DNA from 4 places in the Streptomyces sp. NPDC047022 genome. Region 4 is predicted to be linked to each of the others. Evidence: riboswitches for the same ligand, from Rfam matches in the RefSeq annotation. Region 4 holds a riboswitch; each other region holds the start of a gene.

Region 1 (3,333 bases), on a different contig from region 4:
GGGCCCCCGGCGATCTGCACGGCGTGCTCGGTGGGCATCGCGGAGAACGGGTACGCGGCCTGGACGCGACCGGTGCCGCCCGGGGTGAGGAAGCCCTCGGCGGCCGGCTCGACGAGCACCCTGGCGGCGGGGCCGAAGGGCTCGGCCGCCGACTCCAGCTCGGCTGCCTTGGGCGGGGAGCCCGTGGTGGCGAAGGAACGCAGAATGGCCTGCTGCACCGCCCGCAGGCCCCGTTCGGCCGGCGCGAGAAGGTGGCGCCGGACCCGGCCCACAGTCTGGTCCACCCCTCTGGTGACCGTGATGCCGAGAACCTGCCGCAGCTGCTCGACGGATGGCGCCCCGCAGGCCTGGCGGTCCCCTTCTCCGTAGGTCCGGCAGGACAGGCTGGCCGCGGTACCCGGAGGGGCGAACGGGTCGCGCCCGTCGATCAGCAGCGTCGGCGAGCCGTGCATGCCCCTGCGCTCGGCCTCGGCCTGGCCTTCGACCACGTGCGCGGTCAGCTCCACGTCCGTGCAGCCGGCGAGGGCGAGCATCAGGCGTTCCTTGAGCACCGGGCCGTTCGGGCAGTCCGGGACGGTCAGCAGTTCCAGGCGCATCAGCGGCACCTCCAGGTCACGAGGCCGACGCTAGACCTTCCATTGCACTGGAAGGTCAAGGGCTACCGTGGAGGTATGCGCATCGGAACCCTCGCCGCCGCCACCGGCACCACCACCAAGACCCTGCGCTTCTACGAGCAGGCCGGGCTGCTGGCGGACCCGCCCCGCACCCCGGGTGGCTACCGCGACTACCCGGCCGATGTGCGGGACCGTGTCGGCTTCATCCGCTCCGCCCAGGCGGCCGGCCTCAGCCTCGCCGAGATCCGCGACGTCCTGGCCATCCGCGACGGCGGTTACACGCCCTGCGGTCACGTCACCGAGCTCCTGGGCCGACACCTCGCCGACGTGGAGCAGCGGATCGCCGAACTGGACGCGACCCGCGCCAAGCTGCGCGAGCTGGCCCGCACCGCTTCCGCGACCGACCCTGCTACCTGCACCGAAGGGGACATCTGCCGCATCCTCAACTCTGGTTGAGTCGGCATGGTTCTCGGCCCGTTGCTACCCGACCCCCGAAGTCTGGGCGTCTTCGGATGAGGCAGGATCAAGCAACCGCCCGACTCGCGACCACCACCACACCTTCCGCCTCTTCCGCGCCGCAATCCCACACACCGGGAATCATCTGATGTGCGGTCAGTACGGATGAGAACGACCTCTCGTCAGGCCGGACTGCTCGGTCGAATACCCGAGGTTGAACTCTCTGCGGAGGTGTGCTTGATTCTTTTCAGCTCGCGCCAGACGAGCCCCGCCGGCGCGGAACGCCGAGTCCTGCCACCGGCCGACGGGAACAGTAGACGCGAAAGCGCCGCAGGCGGGAGCGGGGGACCCGAAGTCTTCCGCCGGACGGGAGAGCGGACGCAGCGCGGCACCTGGTGCCAAAGGGCTGCGGTACGTTCGACAGTCCGGCTCGGGGTGAAGCCGAACAGGCCGCGCATCGCGGCCCCGGCCGGGCAACTCACGTCCGAACCCGACAGCTAACCTCGTAGGCGCCGGTGAGGACCGCACCATGGGTAAGCATCTTCGTACCAGCTCCGAGAAGCCTCCACTTCGACCGCGTTCCCGCGCTCAGCAGCGAATCGACGACGCGGTGTCGGCAGGCGCTGAACCCAGACACGGGCCGGAGCACCGTGGGAACGTCATCCCGTCGGTGACGGACAACCACTGGAGTGAGCGGGCGGCGTGCCTGACCATCGATCCGGACGAGTTGTTCGTCACGGGAGCCGCGCAGCACATCAACAAGCTTGTCTGCGTCGGCTGCGCCGTCAGTACGGAATGCCTTGCCCTCGCTCTCGACCAGCGCATCGAGCACGGGGTTTGGGGCGGAATGACGGAGCGCGAGCGCCGTGCGCTGCTGCGCCGCAGGCCGACGGTCAGCTCCTGGCGGCGCCTGCTCGAGACCGCCCGCCTGGAGCACCAACGGCGGACCGGCGCGGCTGCCGGCCGCCAGGTGTAACCCCGCGTCGGCTTTCACCGTCCAGCGCTCGGCCTGACACTCGACGGCGACGGACACGGCACGCTGTTCCTTGGCCGCCCTGTATGAGGCGTTCAGGGCGTCCAGCCCCGTGGCCTCGGGGATCAGAGGGGCACAGCAGGGCGTCGACAGCGGCTGCATGACGAGCAACTCCGGCGAAAGTCACGTGCGCTGCCGCTCCCGCAACAGTTCGGCCGCTAGCAACCAGAACCACAGGCTCACCGTGAGCAGGTGAATCCGCTGGGCGATCCCCTGTCCACCCGGCCGGCCGATGTAGGGGCCGACGGAGGAGATCGCCGCGGCCATGGACACCGGCAAGAGCCAGCGTGCCCAGCGTCCCGCCGAGCAGCCACCCTCTGGAGCCGAGTCGGCGAAGAGGAAGAAGGAGGCCATCGAGGTGAACAAGGCGAGGTGAACCAGGCCGCTGGTCATCGTGTGCGCGAGGTTGTCTGCGGGGCAACCCGCTTCCCGGGACGGCGCACATCGCATCGGCAGCGCGACGTCGGCCACGGAGCAGGCCCCGAACGCCACCAGCGCCCACCACCCGATGGGAGACGAGCCCTGCGGCAGCGCCGCCAGGACCAGACCCGCACCGGCGATCACCGCAGCCGCCGTGACCAGCTCCACCATGCTGAACAGCACTCGATGGGGCTGATCGGCGGCGAAGGCCTCACTTACGTAGGAATCGCGCTGGTCCAGGCCCGTCTGTACCCAGAACTGCAGCAGCCAGTCGTTGTAGGTCACGGAAGCCGCCAGCAGCAGCCCCGCCGCCACCCGCCACAGGATGCCCGAGGCGCCACGGCACCGCGTGCGGTCGGTGCCGGTGCCCGGCGGCCCCGTTGCGCTGTCCTCGCTCATCTTTCGGCTCCCGTGCCTGCGGCCTGCCTTCCTATCTTTGCCCCGGGACGCAAAGCAGAAGTCCTGTTCGCGGACGCCGCGGCCTGCCGGCCTCCGCGTCGGCCGCGACGCTCATGGGATCGAGTACGCGCAGGCCCCGAAAGACCAGAGTGCGAGGCATCCGCAAGGCCCTTCTGCGCAGCTGTCCTGCGGTGCTTCCGTAACTGCACAGGAGTGAGGTCCAGTTGGCCGGCAACACCGATTCGGCGCGTCTCTCGCGGCGAACGGAGCGCGAGCCACCGCGGATCGCTGCGTGCAGATCGACCTTGCACTCCGGCAGCACCCATGCCCCCTCGTCGTGCGGAGCGCAACCATGGTCCCAAGCAAGCACCTTGGTGCTTGGCTCCCCCCGGTGCGTCCACCTCCAAGTCG
Region 2 (3,333 bases), on a different contig from region 4:
CGTCGCCGAGGCCGGTGGAAAGACCCTTGGTCTTCAGCACCTTCTTGAGGGTGTGGTAGACCTCGGTGCCCCAGCGCAGGGCCTCGGAGAAGGACTCCGCGCCGATCGGGGCGATCATGAACTCCTGGATGTCCACGTTGGAGTCGGCGTGCGAGCCGCCGTTCAGGATGTTCATCATGGGTACCGGCAGCAGGTGCGCGTTCGGGCCGCCCAGGTAGCGGAAGAGGGGGAGGTCGCTGGCCTCGGAGGCCGCGTGGGCGACGGCGAGGGAGACGCCGAGGATGGCGTTGGCGCCGAGCGAGCCCTTGTTGTCGGTGGCGTCCAGGTCGAACATCGCCTGGTCGATCAGGCGCTGCTCGGTGGCGTCGTATCCGACGAGCTCCGGCCCGATCTGCTCGATGACGGCGAGGACCGCCTTCTCGACGCCCTTGCCCTGGTAGCGGTTGGGGTCGCCGTCACGGAGCTCGATGGCCTCGAAGGCGCCGGTGGAGGCACCGGACGGAACGGCGGCACGACCCGTGCTGCCGTCGTCGAGGCCGACCTCGACCTCGACCGTGGGGTTACCTCGGGAGTCCAGGATTTCCCGGGCTACGACGACGTCGATGGACGGCACGAGCATCTCCTTCTTGGATGTGACGCTGAGAGTGCGGCGCACTTTGCGACTAGAGCCTATCCGCCCCGGACCGGCGGTCGGCCGACCGACCGTCCCGTGGACAGGGTGACGGTCCACATTGTTTCACAGCGGAACAAAGAGGGAGGGAAGACCGGGGAAATCTCGGTGAAGAGTGCGGGTCGCGGAAGCGAAAAGACCCCGCTCCGGTGGGTACGGGGGGAACGCGCACCGGAGCGGGGAGCCCGTGGGGACGGGGAGGCCTCACGGTGACCCCCACGGTGGGGGTCACATCTGGGAGGACACTGTGAGCGGACTACCGGATTCCTGTCACTTCAGGTGCAGCTGCTGACCCGGGAAGATGAGGTCGGCGTCCTTGATGATGTCCTTGTTCAGCTCGAACAGCTTCTTCCAGCCGCCCTGCACATGGTGCTTCTCGGCGATCGCGCTGAGGGTGTCGCCCTTGACCACCTTGTACTCGCCGTCGCCCTTCTCGACCTTCTGACCGGACGGGGTGGTGACGGTCTTGTGCGGAGCCGCCGGACGCGCGGCCGAGCGGGAGGCCTTCTGCTCGGCGGGGCGGGGGGCGGCCTTCTTGGCGGCGGAGGGGGCGGCGGCGGCACCGGTGTACGGGGTGCTGGACAGGCCCCTGCCGCAGACCGGCCAGGCGCCCTTGCCCTGGCCCGCGAGGACCTTCTCGGCGACGGTTATCTGCTGCGCCTTGGTGGCCAGGTCGGCGCGGGAGGCGTAGGCGGTGCCACCGTAGGCGGCCCAGGTGGAGTTCGTGAACTGGAGGCCGCCGTAGAAGCCATTGCCGGTGTTGATGGACCAGTTGCCGCCGGACTCGCACTGGGCGACGGTGTCCCACTGGGCGGCGGTGGCGGCCGAGGCGCTGCCGGCCGCGAGCAGCGGGGCGGCGACGGCGGCACCGGTGACGCCGGCGAGCGTGACGGCACGAACGGCCTTGGACGGACGACGGTGCTTGCCCTTGCCGGAACACAGCATGGTTCGATCCCCTCACCGACGCCTGCGAGGTGAGCTGTCGGGTTCGGGCCGGTTGAGTTGCCCGGCCGCGCACCCCATGAGTGCGCGGCTCCACCCCAAGCCGCCCCCGGTCATCATCCGGGCGCGGCACTTACCTTGGGTCCCCCGCTCCTGCCTACGGCGCTTGACGCGACGACTGTTCCCACGCGGCCGCTGGCAGGATTCGGCGTTGCGACGCTGGGGCCCGCTGTGGCGAGCGAGACGACCGTAAGCAGGCGATCGTCCGAAAACCAAAGACGATCAGGGCCAATGAGACTCATCTCTCACTCTCACCAAACCGGACATTCATCGCGAAGCGGGGCGTGAACTCCCGGCTTCGCGGCAGCAGTTCAGGAATGGCCCGGGGTCGGCTCGGCGTCGAGCGCAAGGCTCTGGCCGGGGAATATGAGGTCGGGGTCGGCGCCGACGGTTCGCTTGTTCGCCTCGTACAGCTCGGCCCATCCGCCCTTGAGGTCAAGGGAGTCGGCGATGGCCGACAGGGTGTCTCCGGGGCGAACGGTGTAGGCGTCATCGGCCGTGTCACGCGCGGCACCGGAGTCACGGGAGGCATGGCGGCCTGACAAGTCGCCCGTACGGCCGCCCTCGGCGCCATCCTCGGCACTGCCGCCGCGATGGCGTCCGGCGCCCGGCGTCTTGTCCCCGCCGGCCTCCGAAGAGGAGTCGTCGCGGCCGGACTTGTCCGACTCGTCGTGCTTCGTCGCGGGGGCGGTGGAGCCGCCGGTACCGGAGCCCGCCTGGGCGCCGTCCGGAGTTCCGTCCGGCGAGGAGGAGCCGGAGGGGGAGGCGGGCGAGGACGGTGCCGGGGTCGCCGAAGCAGACGAGTCGGACGAGTTGGGCGAGCCGGATGCACCGGACGAGCCGGATGAGCCGGACGAGTCGGACAGGCCCGAGTCGATGCCGGAGTCCATGCCGGAGTCCATGCCGGAGCCGGAATCCGCGCCATGGCCGGAGCGGGAGCCGCCGGACAGGTCGTTCGCGAGGCCCGTGACGACGTCGGCGGAGCCGGAGTCCTCGTTCAGGCCGGAGGAGCGCCCGCAGCCGGGCCAGGCGGAGACGCCCCGGTCGGCGAGGATCTTCTCGGCGACGGCGATCTGCTGTGAACGGCTCGCCTGGTCGGGGCTGGCGGCGTAGTCGAGGCCGCCGTACTTGTCCCAGTCCTGCAACGTCAGCCGGAGCCCGCCGTAGTGGCCGTCTCCGGTGTCGGCGCTCCAGGAACCGCCGCTCTCGCACTGCGCGACCTGGTCCCACGTGGAGCCGCTGGCGGCGCTCGCGCCGGTGGCACCCAGGAGTGGGATCGCGATCGCGGAGCCGGTCACTCCTGCCGCGACGAGGATGGCAGGAGCCTGACGGGGGCGACGGTGACGACCGTTCCCGGAGAGCATGCGGTTGCCTTTCACACGACAGCAGTGGCCAACGTGGCGGTTGTGGCATGCCGCCGCGTTGCTGCGTGAACGTAACCGCAGACACCTGCTTGTCACAAGTTAATGCAGCGTAGATAACGTGAAGATCACATTACTGATATGCCGTCAGCTTTCTGCGACCGTCGGCGTGTTCGCCACCGGTGCGAACTCCACGGGGAGCGTGCGCAGTCCACGCATGATGAGCCCGCCGCGCCAGCGCAGATCGGCCGGTTCCACGGCGAGGCGCAGGTCCGGGAGGCGGGTGAGCAGCGTGGCGAG
Region 3 (3,333 bases), on a different contig from region 4:
CCCTGCCCGCGCTGCTCATCGCCATAGGCGCCGGCTACGACTGGCTCACCCTCTCCGATGTCACGGCGGGTCCCCTCTTCACCGCCGCCCCGCTCGTCGCCGCGCTCCTGTACGCGCTGCGCGGCACCGTTCTCACCGGGGTGGCCGCCGTCCTCGCCATCCTCGTGATCCATTTCGGGCCCCGCCTCGGGCTCGGCCTCGCCGCTCGCGCCGGATCGGTCACCGAGACGGTCACCATCGTCACCGTCGCCGTCCTGGCCGTCCTGCTCAATGTGCTCGTACGCCGCAAGAACGAACGCCTGGCCTCAGCCCGCGAGATCGCCGGGGCCGTCCAGCGCGCCGTGCTGCCCGAACCCGCCGCCCGCATCGGCGGACTGGACATCGCCGCCCGCTACGAGGCGGCCCACGCGGGCGCCTTCATCGGCGGTGACCTGTACGCCGTGCAGGACTCCCCGCACGGAGTGCGGCTCATCGTCGGGGACGTGCGCGGAAAGGGAATGGGGGCCGTGGCCGCGGTCGCCGTCCTCATCGGCGCCTTCCGGGAGGCCGCCGAGCAGGAGACGACGCTGGAGGCCGTCGTCCAGCGCCTGGAGCGGGCGCTGTCGCGCGAGGGCACCCGGCGTCAGGGGCTCGACGCGTCCGAGGGTTTCACCACCGCGGTGCTCGTGGAGATCCCGCACGGGGGCGGGGCCACCCGTATCGTCAACCGCGGCCACCCCGCCCCCTTGCTCCTGCTTCCGGACGGCACTCTGAGCGTGCTGGAGACCCAGGAGAGCGCGCTGCCGCTCGGGATGGGCGACCTGGGGATCTGGCCGGACCGCGCCGAGGAGCGGGACTTCCCGCCCGGGGCGACGCTGCTCCTGCACACGGACGGCGTCTCCGAAGCGCGGGACGCGCACGGCGAGTTCTACGATCCCGCGGCCCGGCTGGCCGGATGCGGAACTCCCGCTCCCGGTGCCCTGCTGTCCGCCGTCGTCGAGGATGTCGCCCGCCACACCAAGGGCCGTGCGACGGACGACATGGCTCTGCTCGCGGTACGCCGTCCCGACGCGCCCGAGGTTTCCCGGCCCTCTTGATGATTGTCACGGCCGGTGAGCACATGATGCCTCTCCGCATAACAATTGACGAACCGTCACATTGTCCGAGGTTTATGGAGCGTGGTCAACTCGCCCTTTTTGGGTGGTTCATGGTGTGAAAGTCCTGGCCAAAGGCGTAAAGGATCTCTCTGAACAGCTTGGAATCCGGGTCCCGCGTCTATTAACGTTCGATAACGCAGCGCGGTCGTCCCAGCCGTCACAAGAGGCGGCTCCGTGCGCGTGTGCCGAATCCCGCAAGGGAGCCGGGGAACCACCACCTTGGGGTGAATCGGGCGGAGACCGTCGTGGCAGCACGGCTGGTATACGCGCGTAGGAGACCTTCCTCTCCGAACCCGTCAGCTAACCCGGTAGGCGAGACGGAAGGAAAGGAGTGCGCCCACGTGGCGTCCAACCGGCCTGCCCAGAGCACCTCGTTCGCCCCGAACGACACCCACGCGTTCGGCTTCGCACCCGGCGCCGACGAGGCCCCCTGGGAGGAGTGGAACCCCACCGAGGACTCCCTCCGTCCCGTCCGCGGTCGCCACCGCGTCAGCAAGCAGCGTGGGGGCGGACTCGCGCGCAGCTCCACCGTGCTCGGCGTCGGCGTGATAGCGGCCGTCGGCGCGGGCGGTATGGCCAGTGCCCAGACCGGCAAGGCGCCCGTCTCCATCTCCATGCCGGACCTGTCCTCGCTCACGCACTCGGCCAAGGAGCTGATCGGCGAGGACACCGGCGCGAAGCACTCCGAAGGCACGACGGCCACCGAGGCGGCGTCGGACGGCTCCGGCGCGGGTGAGGCGCTGCGCTCCCGCATCATGCAGCAGGCCGAGTCCCAGCGGGACAGCCTGGCATCCGCTTCCGTGCAGGCGACGGAAGACGCCGCCGTGAAGAAGGCCGCCGCCGCGGCGGCCAAGGCGCAGGACGACGCCGTGGCCAAGATCGCCGCCGCCAAGAAGGCGGAAGAGGCCAAGAAGAAGGCCGAGGAGGCGAGGCTGGCCGAACTCGCCAAGCAGTACACGCTGCCGACCTCCTCCTACACCCTCACCTCCCGCTTCGGTGACGCCGGTTCCATGTGGTCCTCCGGCTACCACACCGGTCTCGACTTCGCCGCGCCCACCGGGACGCTCATCAAGGCGATCCACAGCGGCACCATCACGGAGGCCGGCTGGGCCGGAGCCTACGGCTACCGCACGATCCTGACGCTGGACGACGGCACGCAACTCTGGTTCTGCCACCAGTCGTCCATCAACGTCAGCGTGGGCCAGAAGGTGTCCACGGGCGACGTCATCGGGCGCGTCGGCGCGACCGGCAATGTGACCGGACCGCACGTGCACCTGGAGGTCCACCCGAACGGCGGCGCCGCGATCGACCCGATGGCCTGGCTGCAGGGCAAGGGCCTCAACCCCTGACGGACGCCCCGGCAGGGGCCCCGAAGCATCCCCGCCGACCGCCCCCGGGCCGCAGTGCCCGCGGGGCGGAGTGCGGGGATCCGTTCATTTGCGTGATCTTTGCCCCGCTCCGGAACGCCACTGCCGGTACGGGCGTTGACGCAGTTCATGACTTCCCTTCGCAAGCTCGGCTCCTCCGACCTCGAGGTCTTCCCGCTCTCCCTCGGCGGCAACGTCTTCGGCTGGACCGCCGACGAGGCGCAGTCCTTCGCCGTCCTCGACGCCTACACCGCGGCCGGCGGCAACTTCATCGACACGGCCGACGCGTACTCGGCCTGGGTTCCCGGCCACCGGGGCGGTGAGTCCGAGACCGTCCTCGGCGCATGGCTGAAGGCGCGCGGCAACCGCGCGGACGTCGTCGTCGCCACCAAGGTCAGCCAGCACCCCGAGTACAAGGGGCTGTCCGCGGCGAACATCAAGGCCGCGGCCGACGCGTCGCTGCGCCGCCTGGACACAGACCACATCGACCTCTACTACACACACTTCGATCAGCCGGACGTGCCCGTCGAGGAGATCATCGGCGCGCTCGACGAACTGGTGAAGGCGGGCAAGGTGCGCGCCATCGGCGCCTCCAACATCTCCGCCGAGCGCCTGAAGGAGTCCCTCGACTTCTCCGACCGCGAGAACCTGGCGCGCTACGTGGCACTCCAGCCGCACTACAACCTGGTCTCGCGCGACACATACGAGGGCGCGCTCCAGGACGTCGCCTCCCGGACCGGCCTCGCGGCGATGCCGTACTACGCGCTGGCCGCCGGCTTCCTCACGGGCAAGTACCGGCCGGGCGCCACCGTGGACTCGGCGCGGGCGCA
Region 4 (3,333 bases):
GCGAGGAGATCGTCCTCGCCTCGGACGCGGAGGGTGCGGACGCCGCTCTGGACCGTCTCGCCAAGCTGGTCGCGGAGGGGCTCGAGGAGCTTCCCGAGACCGTCTGATCTGCCTTTCGGGCGTCTTCGGGCGCCCTGGGGAGCCCTCGGGCGTCCCCCCACGGCTCAGCCGCGTCGGCCCACGGGAAGGCGCGGCTTCGCCGTATGCGCGGCACGCAATTCGGCGGCGCACGGAGGAAGGCACAAAAGCGCGCGGCACGCGAAAATCACGCCACCCGTTTTCCCGGGCACACGGAAATAAAGACATCCGGAAGAGCCGCTCACCGAATGCCGCCGCGAATACCTCTCTTTGTATACGGCGCCCGCGTTAATGCCGGAGTCCCTACATGTTTACGGGGTGTTTCGAAGTCCTCACGCGGTCGGCGCCGCCCGCCCGGCCGGGGAAGCGCAGCCGGTGCGCCGCGGTCGTCCGTTCGGCGTGGAGAGCCATGATCGCCCGGGCGCGCTCGCCGTCGCCGCGTGCGACGGCGTCCACGATGGCGCCGTGCTCCGCCCAGGACTCCAGGGGGCTGAGCGGCGCCTCCACGACGTACATCCAGGCGATCTTATGCCGCAGCTGGGCGAGCGCGGAGGTCAGCGCGGGGCTCGCGCTGGCCTGGGCGAGCGTCTCGTGGAACCAGGCACCCAGCGAGCGCAGATCCTCGCCGCCGCCCCTCCTGGCCCGCTCCTGACCCAGTCTGACCAGGCCGCGCAGGACCTTGAGATGGGCCTCCGTGCGGCGCTGCGCGGCCCGCGCGGCACCGAGCGGCTCCAGGAGTAACCGCATCTCCAGGAGGTCGCCGCCCTCCTGATCGGTGGGTTCCGCCACGCACGCGCCGGCGTGCCTGCGGGTGACCACGAAGCCCTCGGCCTCCAGTGTGCGCAGCGCCTCGCGCACGGGGACGCGGGAGACGCCGTACCGGCGCGCGAGAAGCTCCTCGGTGAGCCGGCTGCCGCGTGCGTGGACACCCGAGACGATGTCGTCACGGATCGCCGTGCATACCGCGTGCGCCGGAATACGCATGTCCGACCTCCGCCTTAATTCCCGCGAAACGTCGCCGATCGGCGTGTGTTCAACCGACTCTATTGCAGCGGAGCGGAATTTCCGACGGCGGGCCGGAATCCATGGATATTTTTTGGACAAACAGCGGTTCGAAACGACAACGGCCCCGGCACTGAGCCGGGGCCGCCGCGGTACGGCACACGGTGCACGTACGAACGTTCGTCAGACGTTCACGCCGTGCGACCGCAGGTAGGCGACGGGGTCGATGTCCGAGCCGTACTCGGGGGACGTACGGGCCTCGAAGTGCAGGTGCGGCCCGGTGGTGTTTCCCGTGGCTCCCGAAAGCGCTATCCGGCTGCCCGGGGTGACCCGCTGCCCCACCGAGACGCCGATGGACGAGAGATGGCCGTACTGGGTGTAGGAGCCGTCGTTCATCCTGATGACGATCTGGTTGCCGTACGCGCCGCCCCAGCCCGTCTCGACGACCGTGCCGGCGCCCACGGCGTGCACGGGGGTTCCGGTGGCGGCGTGGAAGTCGATGCCGGTGTGGGCGCCGGAGGACCACAGGGATCCACCGGTGCGGTAGCCCGTGGAGACATAGGAGCCGTAGATCGGCGCCACGAAGGTGTTCAGGCGGCGGCGCTCGGCCTCGCGGGCGGCGCGCTCCTTGGCCTCCCGCTCCTTGGCGGCCAGCTTGCGCGCGGCCTCCTCGGCCTGCTTCCGCTCGGCTGCCTGCTTCTGGGCGGCGGCCTGGGCGTCGATCTTGTCGGCGACCGAGTCCCCGAGAGCGACGGCCCGCATCAGACCGGTCTGCTCCACGGGAGCGCCGGCGGCGAGCGCCGGCGCGGACAGCGTGCCGATGACGCCGGTGGTGGTGAGTGCCGCGACGCCCACGGCGTTCGCGGTCGTACGCCTCATGCTGCTGGGACGACGGTGCTTCCCGGTGGCGCAGGTGAACGCCATGAAGTGGCTGGTCCTTTCCTTCCCTCTCGCCTACCGGGTTAGCTGACGGGTTCGGAGCAGGAAGGTCTCCTACGGGCTTGCGCCCGATTCACCCCAGGGACATGGGCGCCTCCGGTCGCGAAGGCGCAGGGTGGGTCCCCGGCTCCCCTGGCTCGCGCCGTACGGGGACTCGGCGATGGCTGTCCGGTGCCGCGGGTGCGGCGCACTGCCTGACGGACAGCCCGGACGACGCTAGAAGGACCGTCTTTCCAACACCAAACCGGCAGCGGTGTTTGTAGCGCATCCCACAGGGCAGACAGGCAACCTCGCGGCAATACGGACAAACACACGGGGCCGGGGCCCTGGTGGTGAAAAGACCGCCAGGGCCCCGGCCACGCGCCCCGCGGGGCGCCGCCGAGCGTGCGTGGTGTCCTGCTACTCCGCGGGTACGACGCTCACTTCGCCGATGCCCAGTTGCCTCACGGGCTCCTCGATATGCGCGGCATCGCCGACGAGGACGGTCACCAGACGGTCCACGGGGAACGCGTTCACGACGGCTGCCGTCGCCTCCACCGTGCCGGTGGCCGCGAGTGCCTGATACAGCGTCGCCTGGAAGTCGTCCGGAAGGTGCTGCTCGACCTGGTCGGCGAGCGTGCTCGCGACGGCGGCGGCCGTCTCGAACTTCAGCGGTGCCACGCCGACCAGATTCTGCACGGCGACATCGCGCTCGGCGTCCGTCAGGCCCTCGGCCGCCAGCGTGCGCAGTACCTTCCAGAGGTCGTCGAGCGCCGGACCGGTGTTCGGCGTGTCGACGGAGCCGCTGATGGCCAGCATCGCGGCGCCCGTGCCGTCGGGCGCGGAGCGCAGCACCTGACCGAACGCCCGCACCCCGTAGGTGTAGCCCTTCTCCTCGCGCAGGACCCGGTCCAGACGCGAGGTGAGGGTCCCGCCCAGACAGTAGGTACCGAGCACCTGGGGGGGCCACACGCGGTCATGCCGGTCGGCTCCGATCCGGCCGATCAGCAGCTGCGTCTGGACGGCTCCGGGGCGGTCCACGATGATCACTCGGCCGGTGTCGTCCGCCGTCACCGGCGGCACGGGACGCGGGCCGGCGGGGGCTCCCGTCCAGGCGCCGAGGGTGTCCGCGAGCAGCTCGTCGAGGTCGATCCCGGTGAGGTCCCCGACCACGACCGCGGTGGCGGTCGCCGGGCGGACATGGCGCTCGTAGAAGGCGCGGACGGCGGCGGAGTCGATGCGCGAGACCGTCTCCTCGGTGCCCTGGCGCGGGCGCGACATGCGCGAGGACGCCGGAAACAGCTCCTTGGAGAGCTCCTTCGCGGCACGCCGGGC

The links. A riboswitch is a leader RNA that binds a small molecule or an ion and turns the genes downstream of it on or off. The one in region 4 is predicted to bind cyclic di-AMP.
Positions count from the first base shown of each region.
Region 1: it holds a riboswitch for cyclic di-AMP, as region 4 does, so the genes downstream of both, ABZ845_RS25405 (WhiB family transcriptional regulator) here and ABZ845_RS22835 (M23 family metallopeptidase) in region 4, are expected to answer to the same signal.
Region 2: it holds a riboswitch for cyclic di-AMP, as region 4 does, so the genes downstream of both, ABZ845_RS07625 (transglycosylase family protein) here and ABZ845_RS22835 (M23 family metallopeptidase) in region 4, are expected to answer to the same signal.
Region 3: it holds a riboswitch for cyclic di-AMP, as region 4 does, so the genes downstream of both, ABZ845_RS30080 (M23 family metallopeptidase) here and ABZ845_RS22835 (M23 family metallopeptidase) in region 4, are expected to answer to the same signal.

Region 1 is NZ_JBEYVV010000030.1:36,885-40,217, reverse strand. Features, by position in the region: gene ABZ845_RS25415 (alkylmercury lyase family protein) at 1-596, opposite strand, end outside; gene ABZ845_RS25410 (MerR family DNA-binding protein) at 672-1,070, shown strand; cyclic di-AMP (ydaO/yuaA leader) riboswitch at 1,387-1,597, shown strand; gene ABZ845_RS25405 (WhiB family transcriptional regulator) at 1,732-2,046, shown strand; gene ABZ845_RS25400 (DUF998 domain-containing protein) at 2,227-2,922, opposite strand.
Region 2 is NZ_JBEYVV010000004.1:204,837-208,169, reverse strand. Features, by position in the region: gene eno (phosphopyruvate hydratase) at 1-619, opposite strand, end outside; gene ABZ845_RS07625 (transglycosylase family protein) at 941-1,615, opposite strand; cyclic di-AMP (ydaO/yuaA leader) riboswitch at 1,620-1,787, opposite strand; gene ABZ845_RS07620 (transglycosylase family protein) at 1,984-3,036, opposite strand; gene ABZ845_RS07615 (cytochrome P450) at 3,181-3,333, opposite strand, start outside.
Region 3 is NZ_JBEYVV010000050.1:21,963-25,295, reverse strand. Features, by position in the region: gene ABZ845_RS30085 (PP2C family protein-serine/threonine phosphatase) at 1-1,076, shown strand, start outside; cyclic di-AMP (ydaO/yuaA leader) riboswitch at 1,310-1,466, shown strand; gene ABZ845_RS30080 (M23 family metallopeptidase) at 1,478-2,485, shown strand; gene ABZ845_RS30075 (aldo/keto reductase) at 2,633-3,333, shown strand, end outside.
Region 4 is NZ_JBEYVV010000024.1:49,493-52,825, forward strand. Features, by position in the region: gene ABZ845_RS22825 (HPr family phosphocarrier protein) at 1-107, shown strand, start outside; gene ABZ845_RS22830 (GntR family transcriptional regulator) at 382-1,062, opposite strand; gene ABZ845_RS22835 (M23 family metallopeptidase) at 1,264-2,004, opposite strand; cyclic di-AMP (ydaO/yuaA leader) riboswitch at 2,017-2,189, opposite strand; gene ABZ845_RS22840 (pitrilysin family protein) at 2,419-3,333, opposite strand, start outside.